Regions from separate parts of the Chryseobacterium sp. SIMBA_038 genome, predicted to be linked through region 3. Evidence: riboswitches for the same ligand, from Rfam matches in the RefSeq annotation. Region 3 holds a riboswitch; each other region holds the start of a gene.
What was found. Region 3 has a riboswitch for cobalamin ahead of metE (5-methyltetrahydropteroyltriglutamate--homocysteine S-methyltransferase). Riboswitches for the same ligand answer to the same signal wherever they lie in the genome.
Positions count from the first base shown of each region.

Region 1: another riboswitch for cobalamin. It lies ahead of SB689_RS06755 (TonB-dependent receptor); the one in region 3 lies ahead of metE (5-methyltetrahydropteroyltriglutamate--homocysteine S-methyltransferase).
Region 2: another riboswitch for cobalamin. It lies ahead of SB689_RS12740 (acyl-CoA thioesterase); the one in region 3 lies ahead of metE (5-methyltetrahydropteroyltriglutamate--homocysteine S-methyltransferase).
Region 4: another riboswitch for cobalamin. It lies ahead of SB689_RS12145 (TonB-dependent receptor plug domain-containing protein); the one in region 3 lies ahead of metE (5-methyltetrahydropteroyltriglutamate--homocysteine S-methyltransferase).

Region 1 is NZ_JAWRXH010000002.1:115,450-118,803, reverse strand. It holds gene SB689_RS06760 (transporter) at 1-900, shown strand, start outside; cobalamin riboswitch at 1,000-1,186, shown strand; gene SB689_RS06755 (TonB-dependent receptor) at 1,352-3,316, shown strand; gene SB689_RS06750 (YncE family protein) at 3,313-3,354, shown strand, end outside.
Region 2 is NZ_JAWRXH010000003.1:388,737-392,090, reverse strand. It holds gene SB689_RS12755 (endonuclease MutS2) at 1-306, shown strand, start outside; gene SB689_RS12750 (YcxB family protein) at 317-802, shown strand; gene SB689_RS12745 (hypothetical protein) at 919-1,719, shown strand; cobalamin riboswitch at 1,793-1,973, shown strand; gene SB689_RS12740 (acyl-CoA thioesterase) at 2,087-2,470, shown strand; gene SB689_RS12735 (HD domain-containing protein) at 2,637-3,227, opposite strand.
Region 3 is NZ_JAWRXH010000001.1:771,256-774,609, reverse strand. It holds gene metE (5-methyltetrahydropteroyltriglutamate--homocysteine S-methyltransferase) at 1-1,576, opposite strand, end outside; cobalamin riboswitch at 1,993-2,177, opposite strand; gene SB689_RS03585 (Lrp/AsnC family transcriptional regulator) at 2,332-2,793, shown strand; gene SB689_RS03580 (Crp/Fnr family transcriptional regulator) at 3,023-3,354, opposite strand, start outside.
Region 4 is NZ_JAWRXH010000003.1:260,894-264,247, forward strand. It holds gene SB689_RS12145 (TonB-dependent receptor plug domain-containing protein) at 1-1,288, opposite strand, end outside; cobalamin riboswitch at 1,321-1,498, opposite strand; gene SB689_RS12150 (cytidine deaminase) at 1,855-2,337, opposite strand; gene namA (NADPH dehydrogenase NamA) at 2,442-3,354, shown strand, end outside.

The DNA of each region.
Region 1 (3,354 bases), on a different contig from region 3:
TTATTTCAGGCGAACACAATCGGTGACAGTCTTTATATTCCAACTGATTTTCATGCAATGGTTTTTGATGATTGTGATGCTTGCGGATGTGCTGCAGGAAACGGTTCTTCTGGTTTTGAATCTTTATTGAATCCACAATTTATCGGAATTAAATATTTTGCGCAGCATTATAAAGCAAAAGAAAATCTATTTGTAAAGGATTTAACGCAGGATCAATATTTCAATACCATTCAGCTTTGGGGTAAAATTCCTTTAACTAAAAAACTAAGTGTGTATGCGAGTTTGCCATTTCATTTTCATGAAAAGAAAACAATGCAGGGTGATATTAAGATCAATGGAATTGGAGATTTGAACTTGATGGGAATCTATCAATTGATCAACTCAAAGGATAATATTCATCAATTAAATGGAGGAGTTGGAGTGAAAGTTCCCTTAGGAAAGTTTGACGAGAAAGGAATCACAGGCGTTAATCCGAGTTTTCAGCTAGGAACAGGAAGCTGGGATTATCAGATGGTTTTGAATTATAAATTTCAGAAAAATAAAGTTGCAGTTCTTTTAAATACAGATTATACGATTAAAATAGAGAACAAAAAGCATTATGATTTTGGAAACCAATGGAATTATTCAGCCACCGGATTCTATCAATTTATTTCCAATGAAAAAGTAATTTTTTCAGGAAAAGCAGGAATGCAGGGAGAAGTGTATGACCGAAATAAGCAGTTTCGCGAAGATTTACCCAATACCGCAGGAAGTGCTTTGTATGGGAAATTGGGTTTTGAAGCATCTTATAAAAAGTTTAGTTTGGGAAGTGAAGTAATGCTTCCCGCTTATTCTAATTTAGCAGGAGGAGATATTGAAGCGAAATCCCGATTGAGTGTTTTTATCAACTTTGGAATTTAACATAATTATTTGCATCCCGTTAAAATTTTAACGGGATGTTTTTGTTATTTAACTGAAAATCATTTAATTAATCAAAATATTGTATCTGCCGATAATTTTCTATCTTTGCCGAAATCTGGTGAGCCCTAAAAAGCGCTTAAAAGGGAATTCGGTGTAAATCCGGAACAGACCCGCTGCTGTAAGCTCCACAAAAAAGTTTTTGAAAATTATATCCACTGTTTTTTTAATGGGAAGGATTTCAAAAATGGAGTAAGTCAGAAGACCTGCCAGAAGATTTAACGTTTGACGCTTTCGTGGAATAAAGCTTAGGACAACAATGATTCTGTGCAGTTATTGCTGTGCTTTTCATTGCTGCTTTCTTATATCCATTAGCGTTATTATTTTCAAAGAGCTAATGGTATCAAAATTTACTTCTGGATGTTATAAAGTTATTATCACAATTTTTGTGCTAATGGCTCAATTATACTTTTCTCAAACCAGAAAAGACAGTATAAAAGAGAAATCGATTAAAGCTGTTAACATTTACAAAAAGAATTTTAAAGAGATTCTTCCTGCGCAGACCCTTTCAGGAGAACAATTAGAAAGACTGAACAGCCAGTCGGTTGCAGATGCATTGCGATATTTTTCCGGAGTTCAGATTAAAGATTACGGTGGGATTGGCGGAATGAAAACCATCAACATTCGAAGTTTAGGAAGCCAGCATGTCGGAGTTTTTTATGATGGAATTCAGTTAGGAAATGCCCAAAACGGATTAGTAGATCTTGGCCGTTTTTCACTAGATGACATTGAGGAAATTTCACTGTATAACGGACAGAAAAGCGAAATTTTTCAACCTGCAAAAGACTTTGGATCGTCAGGTTCAATTTATCTTCAGCCTAAAACTCCAAGCTTTAAAGGAAATCAGAAAACAAATTTCGTTGTCAGATTAAAAAACAGTTCTATCGATCTTTTTAATCCGTCATTTCGTTTAGAACAGAAAATTTCGGATAAAGTTTCTGCAAGTTTTAGTTCAGAATTTATGCAGAGTGATGGTGTTTATAAATATAGATATTCGCGGAAATATCCTGACGGAGCAGTTGCTTATGATACGATTTTTAAAAGATTTGATTCTGATATCAAAGCAAAACGTTTTGAGACGAGCGTTAACGGAACTTTAAGTAACGGAAGCTGGAATGTAAGAGGTTACGGCTATTTATCAAACCGAGGAATTCCCGGAGCTATTGTAAACAACCGTTTTGATGCAAGAGGGCAAAGAATGGTTGATGAAAATTATTTCGTTCAGGCTAATTTCAGAAAAAAGATCTTTCCAAAATTTGAAACACAGTTCAAAGCTAAATTTGCATACGATTATACTAAATATGTAGATACGGTTTCTTCAATTAAGATTCAGAATCAATATATCCAGAAGGAGCTATATCTTTCTTCTTCCAATCTGTATTCTATTACCCCGAATTGGGATGTGAGTGCTAGTGTAGACTTTCAGTATAATACGCTGGATGCCGATTTGAGGCAGTTTTCTTATCCTACCCGTTATACTTCGCTTGTGGCTTTTGCAACAACTTATCAATGGAACAGATTCAAATTTTTAGGAAGTGTTTTGGGAACTTTTGTTCATGAAAAAGTAGAGCTTAACACCAAAGCTCCCGACAAAACAGAATGGACGCCGGCCGCATTTTTAAGCTATCAGCCTTTTGATTCTAAAGATTTTACGGTACGAAGTTTCTATAAACGTATTTTCAGGATGCCTACTTTCAATGATTTGTATTACACTTTAATCGGAAGCTCTTCTTTAAGACCCGAATTTACGGAGCAATACGATCTTGGTTTTACCTATCAAAAATTTTACGATAATAATAACTTTTTTAAAGGCTTTTATGTAAAAGTGGACGGATATTTCAATCAGGTGAAGGATAAAATTATTGCTTCTCCTAATGGAAGTATGTTCCGATGGACAATGCAGAATCTTGATTATGTTGAAATTTTGGGTGCAGATGTCAATATTCAGGCAGAATTGCAGGTCGGAAAAGTAAAAATCAAACCATTATTAAGCTACACTTATCAAAGTGCAAGAGATTTTTCCGACAGGGAAGAGTCTTTCTTTGGAGATCAAATCCCTTACACACCTTGGCACAGCGGAACATTTACTTTAATGGCGGATTATAAGGATTGGGCTTTCAATTACAGTTTCATTTATGTAGGAGAGCGTTACGATATCAATCAGAACAATATTGCTGTTAATCATATACAGCCTTGGTATACGCATGATCTATCGATACAGAAAAAATTCAATTGGAAATCTCATCAGTTTAAAGCAAGTTTTGAAGTGAATAATGTTCTGAATCAATACTATGAAGTTGTCTTGAGTTACCCGATGCCGGGAAGATTTTTTAAACTTATTCTAAGTTATACATTATGAAAAAATTAAACTTTTCTCTGCTGTTGTTTGTATTTGTC
Region 2 (3,354 bases), on a different contig from region 3:
GAACAGGAAAAATTCAGGAAAATCGGAGCTGATAAAGATGAAACGAAAAGACTTCAGGTTGTAAAAAGAAAAATTACGCAACAGCTGAAAAAAGAAGACGTTATTGAAAAAATTACGGAAACTAACGAAAAAATAGAGGAAAAACGTCAAACTGACCGCGCTGTTTGGATGAAAATTGGTCAACGTGTTCGTATCACAGGAAGCACAAGTGTCGGGACGATTGAAAAGATATCCAGAAATAAAGTAATTGTGAATTACGGAACTTTCAAAACAACGATTAGTGCTGAGGAATTGGAGAGGATTTAATGATTAATGTATGACTGTAAAAACACAAATTACTTTCAAGGATTTTTGGAGTTTTTATTTAAAAGGTTCTTTAATAAGATTTTTTGGCTTTCCAATAATTGCTGTTTTACTTTTTATATTTAAAGGTTTTCTGGATGGCGATGAGCGGGATATTTTTCAAAATGCTTCCATTTGGTTACTTGTTTTATGGGTTTTCATGACTCTTAGAGGTTATTTTAGTATTAAAAAAGCTTATTATTCAGACAAAAAAATTCAGGAAAATATTTCGTATACTTTCGTTGAAGATAAAATTAAAACCGAAGGAGAGACATTTGAGAACGATTTTCATTGGAATACGGTTTCCAGAGTAAAAGAATTAAAAGATTGGTTTCTTATTTATCACAGTTTGCAAACCATGAATATGATTCCTAAAAAGGATTTTACAAAACAAGAAATTGTAACGCTCAGAACGATTATTAAAAATAATGGCGTAAAAGCGAAACTTAGAAATGATTAATATTATAGAAAAGAGAATGTTTATATGCATTCTCTTTCTTTTTATCATTAATACAATATATAATTATGTTCAGAAAAAGCATTTAATTTATATATTTGAAGAGTCAAAAATTTTTCATGATGATTTCCGCAAAAAAAGTATTTTATTTATCAATTTTCAGTGTTTTTTCTTTGAGCTTAATGAAAGGGCAAAATAAAGTTCCTTTTGGAGTTGTAAAAGCTGAAGAAGGCTATGCCATGGTACGTGTTGCTAAGGATAATTACCGAAAAATTGTGGATAAGATCCGTATGCGCCGAGGAGATGTTTTTGTATATGTAAAACCCGCTCCCGGAGAAACAGAATGGATATGGATCAAATACCCTGACAAAGACGACACTGAAAAACCTTTCGTAAGATACGATTCGTTAAACAAAGAAGGTATGGTTAATAAAGACCGTATCGCTTACATCGATCAGTTACCACCTTACACTCCATCAAAATCTAAAAACGGAAAATCTCTTATTTTCACAGATAATACTGATCCGAAAATTCCGGCTAATCAGAGAAGTAAAGTTATTATTGATGTTTACCCATCCACCGCGAGTTATCGTAAAAAGGAAAAAGATGCTAACGGAAAAATCCTTACCATTGATAAAGTAAGACCTTGGGGAATCGGTAATGAACTTCCTGAAGGTGTGACGGAAATTAAATCTATCAGGATTCAACAACCTGGAAGAGGTTCTGTTTTTGTGAGAGAAGCTATTAAAAATTTATTCCAACCAGCAATGGACTTCAATAATGTTGGAGTGACTTCTATCGATAATGATCATATTTTCCTTTACATGATCAATGGCTCAGGAGAAAACCGCTACACCACGCTTTGGACGATCAAAGAAGGAAAAGTTATCAGCCAGATCATCTATAATAATCCGGAATAATTCGTTTATCTTTCATATAATCCTTATTTTTGCAACGAAAAGTTATTTTGCTTTTGGCTTCTAGCTGATGGCATCTGGCTTTTTAGAAACTGGTTCTGCTTAACCGCAGATTAAAAGGGAATCGTGTGAAAATCACGAACTGTCGCGCAACTGTAAGTAACAAAAAGTCTTTATCAAGAATCCACTGTGCAAGGCATGGGAAGGAGATAAAGATGTTACGAGTCAGGAGACCTGCCTATTTCTTTAAGACAAAAACTTTCGCGATCTGAAGTTTATTGATCAATAGTTTTTTTCAGGAATTTCTATGTTCCTGTTATTTTCTGTTTGTTCTAATATCCTTTCTTTTCGCTTTAATTAATAATGAAATATGACTACAGAAGAAAGAATTAAAGCATCCGAAACCAGCATTTTTAAAGCCGTTTTCCCTAATACAACCAATCATTACGACACCCTTTTTGGAGGTACAGCGATGCAATTGATGGATGAAGTGGCATTTATCACCGCTACCCGATTTGCCAGAAAAAGAGTGGTTACAGTAAGCAGCGACAAGATTGATTTTAAAAGACCAATTCCTGCAGGAACGATTGTGGAGTTAATTGGTAAAGTTTCTCACGTCGGAACAACAAGTATGAAAGTAAATGTAGAAATCTACACCGAACAAATGTATTCTTACGAAAGAGAAAGAGCAATTGTGGGTGATTTTACTTTTGTGGCGATTGATGAATTTAAGAAACCAATTCAAATATTATAAATCCTTTTTATGGTTTCGGCGGCCAAAGGCCGCCGAAACCTCTTTTATTCTTAAAAAAATCTTCAATTTAGAGTCTTAAGTTTCTCCACAAAGTGGATTAGATTCCCTGCGGGAATGACAAAAATGATGTTAAAGTTGATGATTTATTTTAATATTTAGTATAAAATTATCTCACAACTTTCTCAGTTTCCAAATTTTTAATCATTAAATACTGAAAAGCCTCTCCCATTTCATCTGAAGCTCTGCTGATTGCATTTTCCAACATATTTCTGACTTGATTTTCAGTTACTCCGGCTTCTGTCCAGCTTTTTCCTGAGGTGTGAGAATTTAAAATGAAAGGCATAATTCTGTCGATCGCACAGGCAAAAATAGCATCAGGAGTTTGTTCTTCTTCAAATTCAAGCCAAAGATTGAAGAACTCAGTACGTAAAGGTTCATCTAAAATTCCGAAAATATTTTGAGCGGATTTTTTTTCCCTTTCAAATTTCCCGACCATTGCTGCTTCATCAAATAGGAAAGTATCTCCGGCTTCAATTTCTACTAAATCGTGAATGGAAAGCATTCTTATTACTCTTAACAAATCAACATCTGCCCTATTTTTCGCATATGGAAAAAGAATTTGAGCTAAAATAATAATCTGCCATGAATGTTCAGCGGTATTTTCTCTTCTCGAATCATCGGCATTGTAATTTCTTCTCTGTACATTTTTTAAAGCATCAACGGCTAAAATAAAATCGATCTCCTTCTGTATCTTCATTTTTAATTTTTATAGTATTTATTGATTGGATGCATCTCTTAATTCAAAATGATTTCGTCTAAATGTCACACCACGATATATTTAATTAAAATTCCAACCAAATAGTATCACAAAAATAAGGGTTTTG
Region 3 (3,354 bases):
TTCCATAACTCTGAACCCAGCCGTTTTGAGTAAACGCAAATCCTGCCAATTGTTCCCCGAAATATTCCACCATATCGTTTCGCTCAAACTCTCCATGAACCAAGACATCGATCCCGATTTCTTCCTGCCAACGGATGGTTCTCTCGGTTTCCTGTTTTAATAAATTGTCGTATTGTTCGACATTCAGTTCTCCTTTTTTGAATTTTGCTCTCCAAGTTCTCACTTCTTTTGTCTGTGGAAACGAGCCAATTGTTGTCGTTGGGAACAAAGGAAGTTGCAAAACTTCCTGCTGTGTTTCTTTCCTGATATTGAACGGAGAATTCCTCTGCGCATCTTCTTCAGTCGTCACATCAACACGGTTTTTCACATCCTGATTGTGAATTAAGGTTGACGTTTTACGGTTTTCAATCGCCTTTTTATTTTCAGCTAAAGCTTGTAAAACATTGTAATCCGGATTTTCTGAAGCTAATTTTTTTAAATTAACAATTTCATAAACTTTCTGTTTCGCAAAAGCCAGCCATTGCTTGATTTCAGGTGATAAAATATCTTCATTTTTCTCAGAATCAAGGTCAAAAGGAGAGTGTAGCAATGAACAAGACGGTGCAATAAAAACTCTTTCCGAACCAATTTTTTGAATGGCAGTTTTAATGATGTTTAATGAGTTTTGGAAGTCGTTTTTCCAGATATTTCTTCCGTCAACAATTCCTAAAGAAAGGCTTAAAGTTGTTGGGATATTATTTAAAACTTCATCCAATTGTTCAGGACAACGAACCAGATCAATATGCAAAATATCGATAGGAAGGGAATTTGCCAAAGCAATATTATCTTTTAATCCATCAAAATAAGTAGCTACAATGAATTTCAGGTTAGGAAATTGTTTTCTGATTTCAGCATAAATAAACTGATATGTTTCTTTCGCTTTTTCATTTAAATCTAAAGCTAAAAATGGCTCATCAAACTGAATATATTCTGCACCATGATTTTCAAGTTCTTTTAAAATCTGAATATAAACGGGAAGTAAGTTTTGTGCTAAATCTAATTTGTCAAAACCTTCTTCTTTTTCCTTTCCTAACAATAAATACGTCAATAAACCGATAATAACAGGCTTTGCATTGATTCCCGCCTGTTTTGCGCTGATGAATTCTTTAATAATTTTGTTGGAAAATAATTTAAACTCCTGATTTTTCTGAAATTCAGGAACGATGTAATGATAATTGGTATCAAACCATTTGGTCATTTCCATGGCGGTGATATCCAATCCATCTTTCTGGAAACCTCTTGCCATTGCAAAATAAAGGTCAAGTTCAGATTTTTTGAGAGCAATTTCCTGATAACGTTCCGGAATTGCTCCAACCGTTAACGTCATATCCAAAACCTGATCGTAATATGAAAAATCATTACATGGAATAAGATCAATTCCTGCTTCCTGCTGTAATTTCCAATTTTGGTGAGTGGTGGTTTTTCCAACTTCCAACAATTCGTCTAAAGGGATCTTGCCTGACCAATAGTTTTCACAAGCTTTTTTAAGTTCTCTGTTGCTACCAATACGCGGATAGCCTAGTAAGTGTGTTTGCATTTCTTTTAAACTTTTAAATTAAATTTGATTTTAAAAGTTCTTCAGACACTTCGAAATGCTATCGAGGAAAAGAATTTATGGAATAGAGTAGATACAGTGAGGACGTAATTTTTTCTTTAAATAAAAGAATTGGCTTAACATTTTTTATTTTTTTTGACGCAAAGTTTTAATTCAATTTTCTATATTATTTAAGCGGGCAAAGAAGAATCAATAAATTGATTTTAAGAAGCTGGTGTATAAAACATAAGCTTCATCAGCGACAAAGTCGCAATTCTTTGCTCCCTAAAAATAAGAAGCTATCATAAAAAATCTTTGCGTTTAAAAATTCAATCAAGTTAAAATTCAATTTAAAATTTTAAACCAAAATACGTTCAAAAGTATCATCTGTATGACCCAAAAGCTTCAAACCGCGAAAGCATTGTCAATTCGGAACAGGCAGGTCTCCTGACTTGTAACAGTTTTTGTCATCCTTCCCGTTTTCACAGTGGATCTACTTGGACAAAAACTTTTTTGTGTTACTTACAGTTGCGCGACAGTTCGTGATTTTCACACGATTCCCTATTAATTTACCTTAAGTAAAACCTTTTCCGTTTGATGAAGTATGTTAAAGAACAAAATAGAGTTCAAAGATATTGATTAAAGTGAATTGATTGGCTTAGTACTAAATATTAAGTATAATATTTCGTTTAAATCAATTTGAAAAGATATTTATTCTTTAAATTTGAAAAATAAAATCAAAAAAAGAATATTATTCTGTGGAAAGACTCGACGAAAAGGATCTTCAACTGTTAAGAATCCTACAAAAGAATGCAAAATTGACCGTAAAAGAGTTAGCGAAAGAAGTTAATCTTTCAGCATCGCCTGTTTTTGAACGAGTGAAAAGACTCGAACAAGAAGGTTATATTAAACATTATGCAGCCGTTTTGGAAGCTGAAAAACTGAACCGTGGTTTTACCGTTTTTTGTCAGGTCAAACTGAAAATTCATGACCGTTCTGTTGGAAATGAATTCGTGAAAGATATTCTACAGATTGATGAAGTTGCGGAATGTTATAATATTTCCGGAGATTTTGATTTTCTCCTAAAAGTTCAGGTACGAGATATGAAGCATTATCAAGATTTTGTGTTCAATAAATTGGGCTCTGTAAATTCCATCGGAAGTACGCACAGCACTTTTGTGATGGCGGAAGTGAAGAATATTTATGGGGTGAATATTTAGTAATTGTAAATTTTAACCACAAAAGAGGCAAAAGCTAATTGATACCCATTATTAGGAGACAATAGTTTTCAAAAGAATAAAAATCAAAGATTTTTAAAACTAATGTGTTCTTATTTGCGGTCGATCGATTGACTTAAAATACTAATGTGTTAATCTTTTGTAACTTTTGACTCCGTCGAATCTTCGATTTGTGGTTAAAATGAAAAGTTTAAACAATTTTTATTTTAAATTATCTCCGACTTCTAATCCTGCTCAAAGAAACAGAAGTAATTCCCAGATAAGACGCAATATAATGTTGCGGAATTCTGCGGATAATCTCTGGAGACTGCTCAAATAATTGATTGTATCGTTCTTCCGGTGTATCTTTTATTCTGGAAATAAATAATTTTTGATACTTTAAAAGTCTTTGCTGAAGGTTATTATAATAGAAATCTTTGATGTAAGGATTACGCTCCATTTTCTGTCTGAAATCTTCAAGAGAAGCGCTGTAAACAGTGACAGGTTCTATTGTTTCAATATTATAAAGACTTGGCAGGCTGTAAAAAAGACTTTCCCAAGACG
Region 4 (3,354 bases), on a different contig from region 3:
CAAACTGATAAGATGTTTCAGGTTTTAAATCTTTATTTCCGCCCGGACTCCAGTAAAGATCATTAAATGTTGGAAATCTGAAATTCCTTGAAGCACTGATTCCCACATTATACCAATCAACAGCATTCCATTTTCCTGAAAACGAAAATTGGAGTGGCGAACTGATATCTTCAACAAAATCTTTTTTAACTCCGGCTTCAAAACGAAGATCTTTCGTTGTAAAATAACGAAGTAATCCCGCTACAGAACCTACATTTCTACTTATATGATCGATTCCGGATGCATAACCTTCGCCTTTATTAACCTGAAATTCTGTAATTAAGTTGAAATTTAATTTTGGAACAATAAAATAATTAAAATCATTTTTCAGGATATAATTTTTCCCTGTTCCGCCACTCGTTTTTGGCCCGTTGATATTGCCAAAATATTGGAAATTTTCTTCTGTATAAGCCGCTTTAAATGAATTGCTGAACTTAGATTTATTCCAATCCCAAGAAATTAAACTTCTTACATTTTGAGTTTCATATTTCGTCGGAGTCTGGCTTTCAAAGAAAACAGGATAATGCTGATTTCCATTAAAAAACTCAGAGATCCAAGAGATTTGGTGATGAGGTGTTATTTTATAAGCTGCCGAAAAATTGAAATTGGTATTATTGTATTTTCCGTTTCTGTTGATATAATTATTTGATTGTTCAACTTCATAATCATTTTCACTAATAGAATAATGACCGGAAGCCTTAAAACTGAATTTCTCATTGCTGTAAGAAGCTTTGAGCAAATTATTAAAAGTACCGAAAGATGCCGCCTCAGAAAATAACGAAGCGTGAGCTCCTCTGTTAAAATCCAGATTGTTATTTAAATGGATGCTTCCACCGATCGCGCCACTGCCATAACTTACACTTCCTCCACCTGATTTTACAATAAGCTGATCAAATCCCCCAAAAGGAATATTATTAACATCACCCTGACCCAAAAAGTTAGAGTTAATATTAATTCCGTTCCATACAAAGGCAGTCTGCGAAGCTGTTGTACCTCTGAAAGATGGTGAAGAAACCGCTCCACGACCATTTTCTTTGATATAAACGGCAGATTGAAAACGTAAAATTTCAGAAAGATTGGTTGAGTTTTTCTCAGCATCCTGAGGAGTAATGGTGGTAACGTTATGAAAAAGCTTAACCTTACTCATTTGGTTATCAAAAACGTAAACGGTGTCAATGGTTTTCTCCTGTGCGAAAAGAAAACAACCATAAGACGAAAAAAGCAGTACTAAAGATCTTTTTATATCCATCACTATTTTACTTTTCCTCCGAAAGCAATCTATTTTTTTATTATGATTTTGGCAGGTCTCCTGACTTTCGCTTTTCTACACCTTCCCGTTTGCACAGTGGTTTTTCGTAGAAATTTCGGTTGCGATTTACAGTTGCGGGGACAGTTTGGGGGTCTCACCCAATTCCCTTTTCATTCCAATACACTGGAAACCAAAATTTTTGCAAAGATAATTTATTAAATTGAAATGCAAAATCGTAAAAGGCTTAAATAATTACCCATTAACAATTTTATTTATTTTTAGGAGCTATTTCCCGCTTTCCGTTACAATCTTTTTTTTTCAAAAAAGGATTTTCTCTGCAATCGGGGCTAGGGTATTTGTCGCCTTTTCAATTGTTCCCGTCATTGCGAACCGAAGGTGAAGCAATCTCATAAAACAATTAGTGATAAAAAAGATTGCTTCGTCGCTTTGCTCCTCGTAATGACAATAAATTTTGCTGAGTGAAACGCCTTTGCGAACGAAAAATATTCTCAATGATTTTAAAGAAAACCTTTGCGATCTTTGCGCTAAAAAAAAGCACTCACAAACTATAAGAAAGTAGCATCAAAATAAAACGGCAACAAATCCTTAATAGAATTCACTTTCACGACCACATCATTCATGCTCGAAAAATAAAGATCAATATTTTCATTCTGTTTGGTTTCATATTCAATTAAGCTTTGTCTGCAAGCTCCACAAGGTGGAATGGGCGGATTTTTCTCATGAAATTCTCTTGGTCCGCCAACAATAAAGATCTTTTTAATCTTTTCATTCGGAAAATTGGCTGCTACCCAGAATAAAGTCGTTCTCTCAGCACAAAGTCCTGACGGAAAAGCCGCATTCTCCTGATTATTTCCAGAAAAGATTTCTCCATTCTCCAATAAAACCGAACAACCCACCAAAAAGTTGGAATAAGGAGCGTAAGCATTTTCTCTGGCTTGTTTTGCTCTTGCGAACAAAGTATTTTCTATATCGCTAAGTTCACTGCTATTTTTAAAATATTCGTAACCTATCTGTATGTCTTTTTTCATATATTGTGGACCTAAAAAAGGGGGATAAAATTACCTCTTTTTCACCAAGTGGGCAATATTATTTTGTCCTTCAAAATTTTAAATTAAAATTCAAAACATCAAACATGTTATACACTCCTATAAAATTCAGAAATGTTGAAGTAAAAAACCGTTGGGTAATGTCCCCGATGTGTATGTATTCTAGTGAAAACGGAATGGCTAATGATTTCCATTACGTACATTACGGAAGCAGATCGCAGGGCGGAACAGGATTAATTATAGTAGAAGCAACCGGCGTAGAACCTCGTGGAAGGATCACCAACCATTGCATGGGAATCTGGAATGACGAACAGGCGGAAAAACTACAGAAAATTGTTGAGTTTGTTCACAAGAATTCAGACAGCAAAATAGGAATTCAGATTGCACATGCAGGAAGAAAAGGCTCAACTTGGAACAATTTGCAAATTCCTGTTGAAGAAGGTTGGGAAACCGTTGCGCCAAGCCCGATTCCTTATCATCCGACAGAAAGAATTCCACACGTTTTGACAGTAGAAGAGATCAAAGAACAGGTTCAAAACTTTAAAGAAGCAGCAAGAAGAGCTGTAAAAGCAGGTTTTGATGTGGTCGAAATTCACGGTGCACATGGTTATTTGGTTCACCAGTTTTTATCTCCGCTTTCCAATATCAGAACGGATGAATATGGAGGAAGTTTTGAAAATAGAATCCGATTTTTATTAGAAATTGTAGATGCTGTAAATGAAGAATTAAATGAAAATGTTGCGCTGTTTGTAAGAATTTCCGGAACAGAATACGCTGAAAATGGCTGGAATATTGAAAGCAGTGTAGAATTGGCGAAAATATTAAAAAATCATTCAGTTGATTTGGTAGATGTCTCAAGCGGGGGAAACATTCATGGAGTAAAGATTCCTCTTTTTGATGGCTATCAGGTTCCTCTTTCTTCTCAGGTAAGAAATGCAGCAGAAATAAAAACCGGTGCAGTTGGTTTAATTAAAAAAGTAGAACATGCGGAAGAAATTC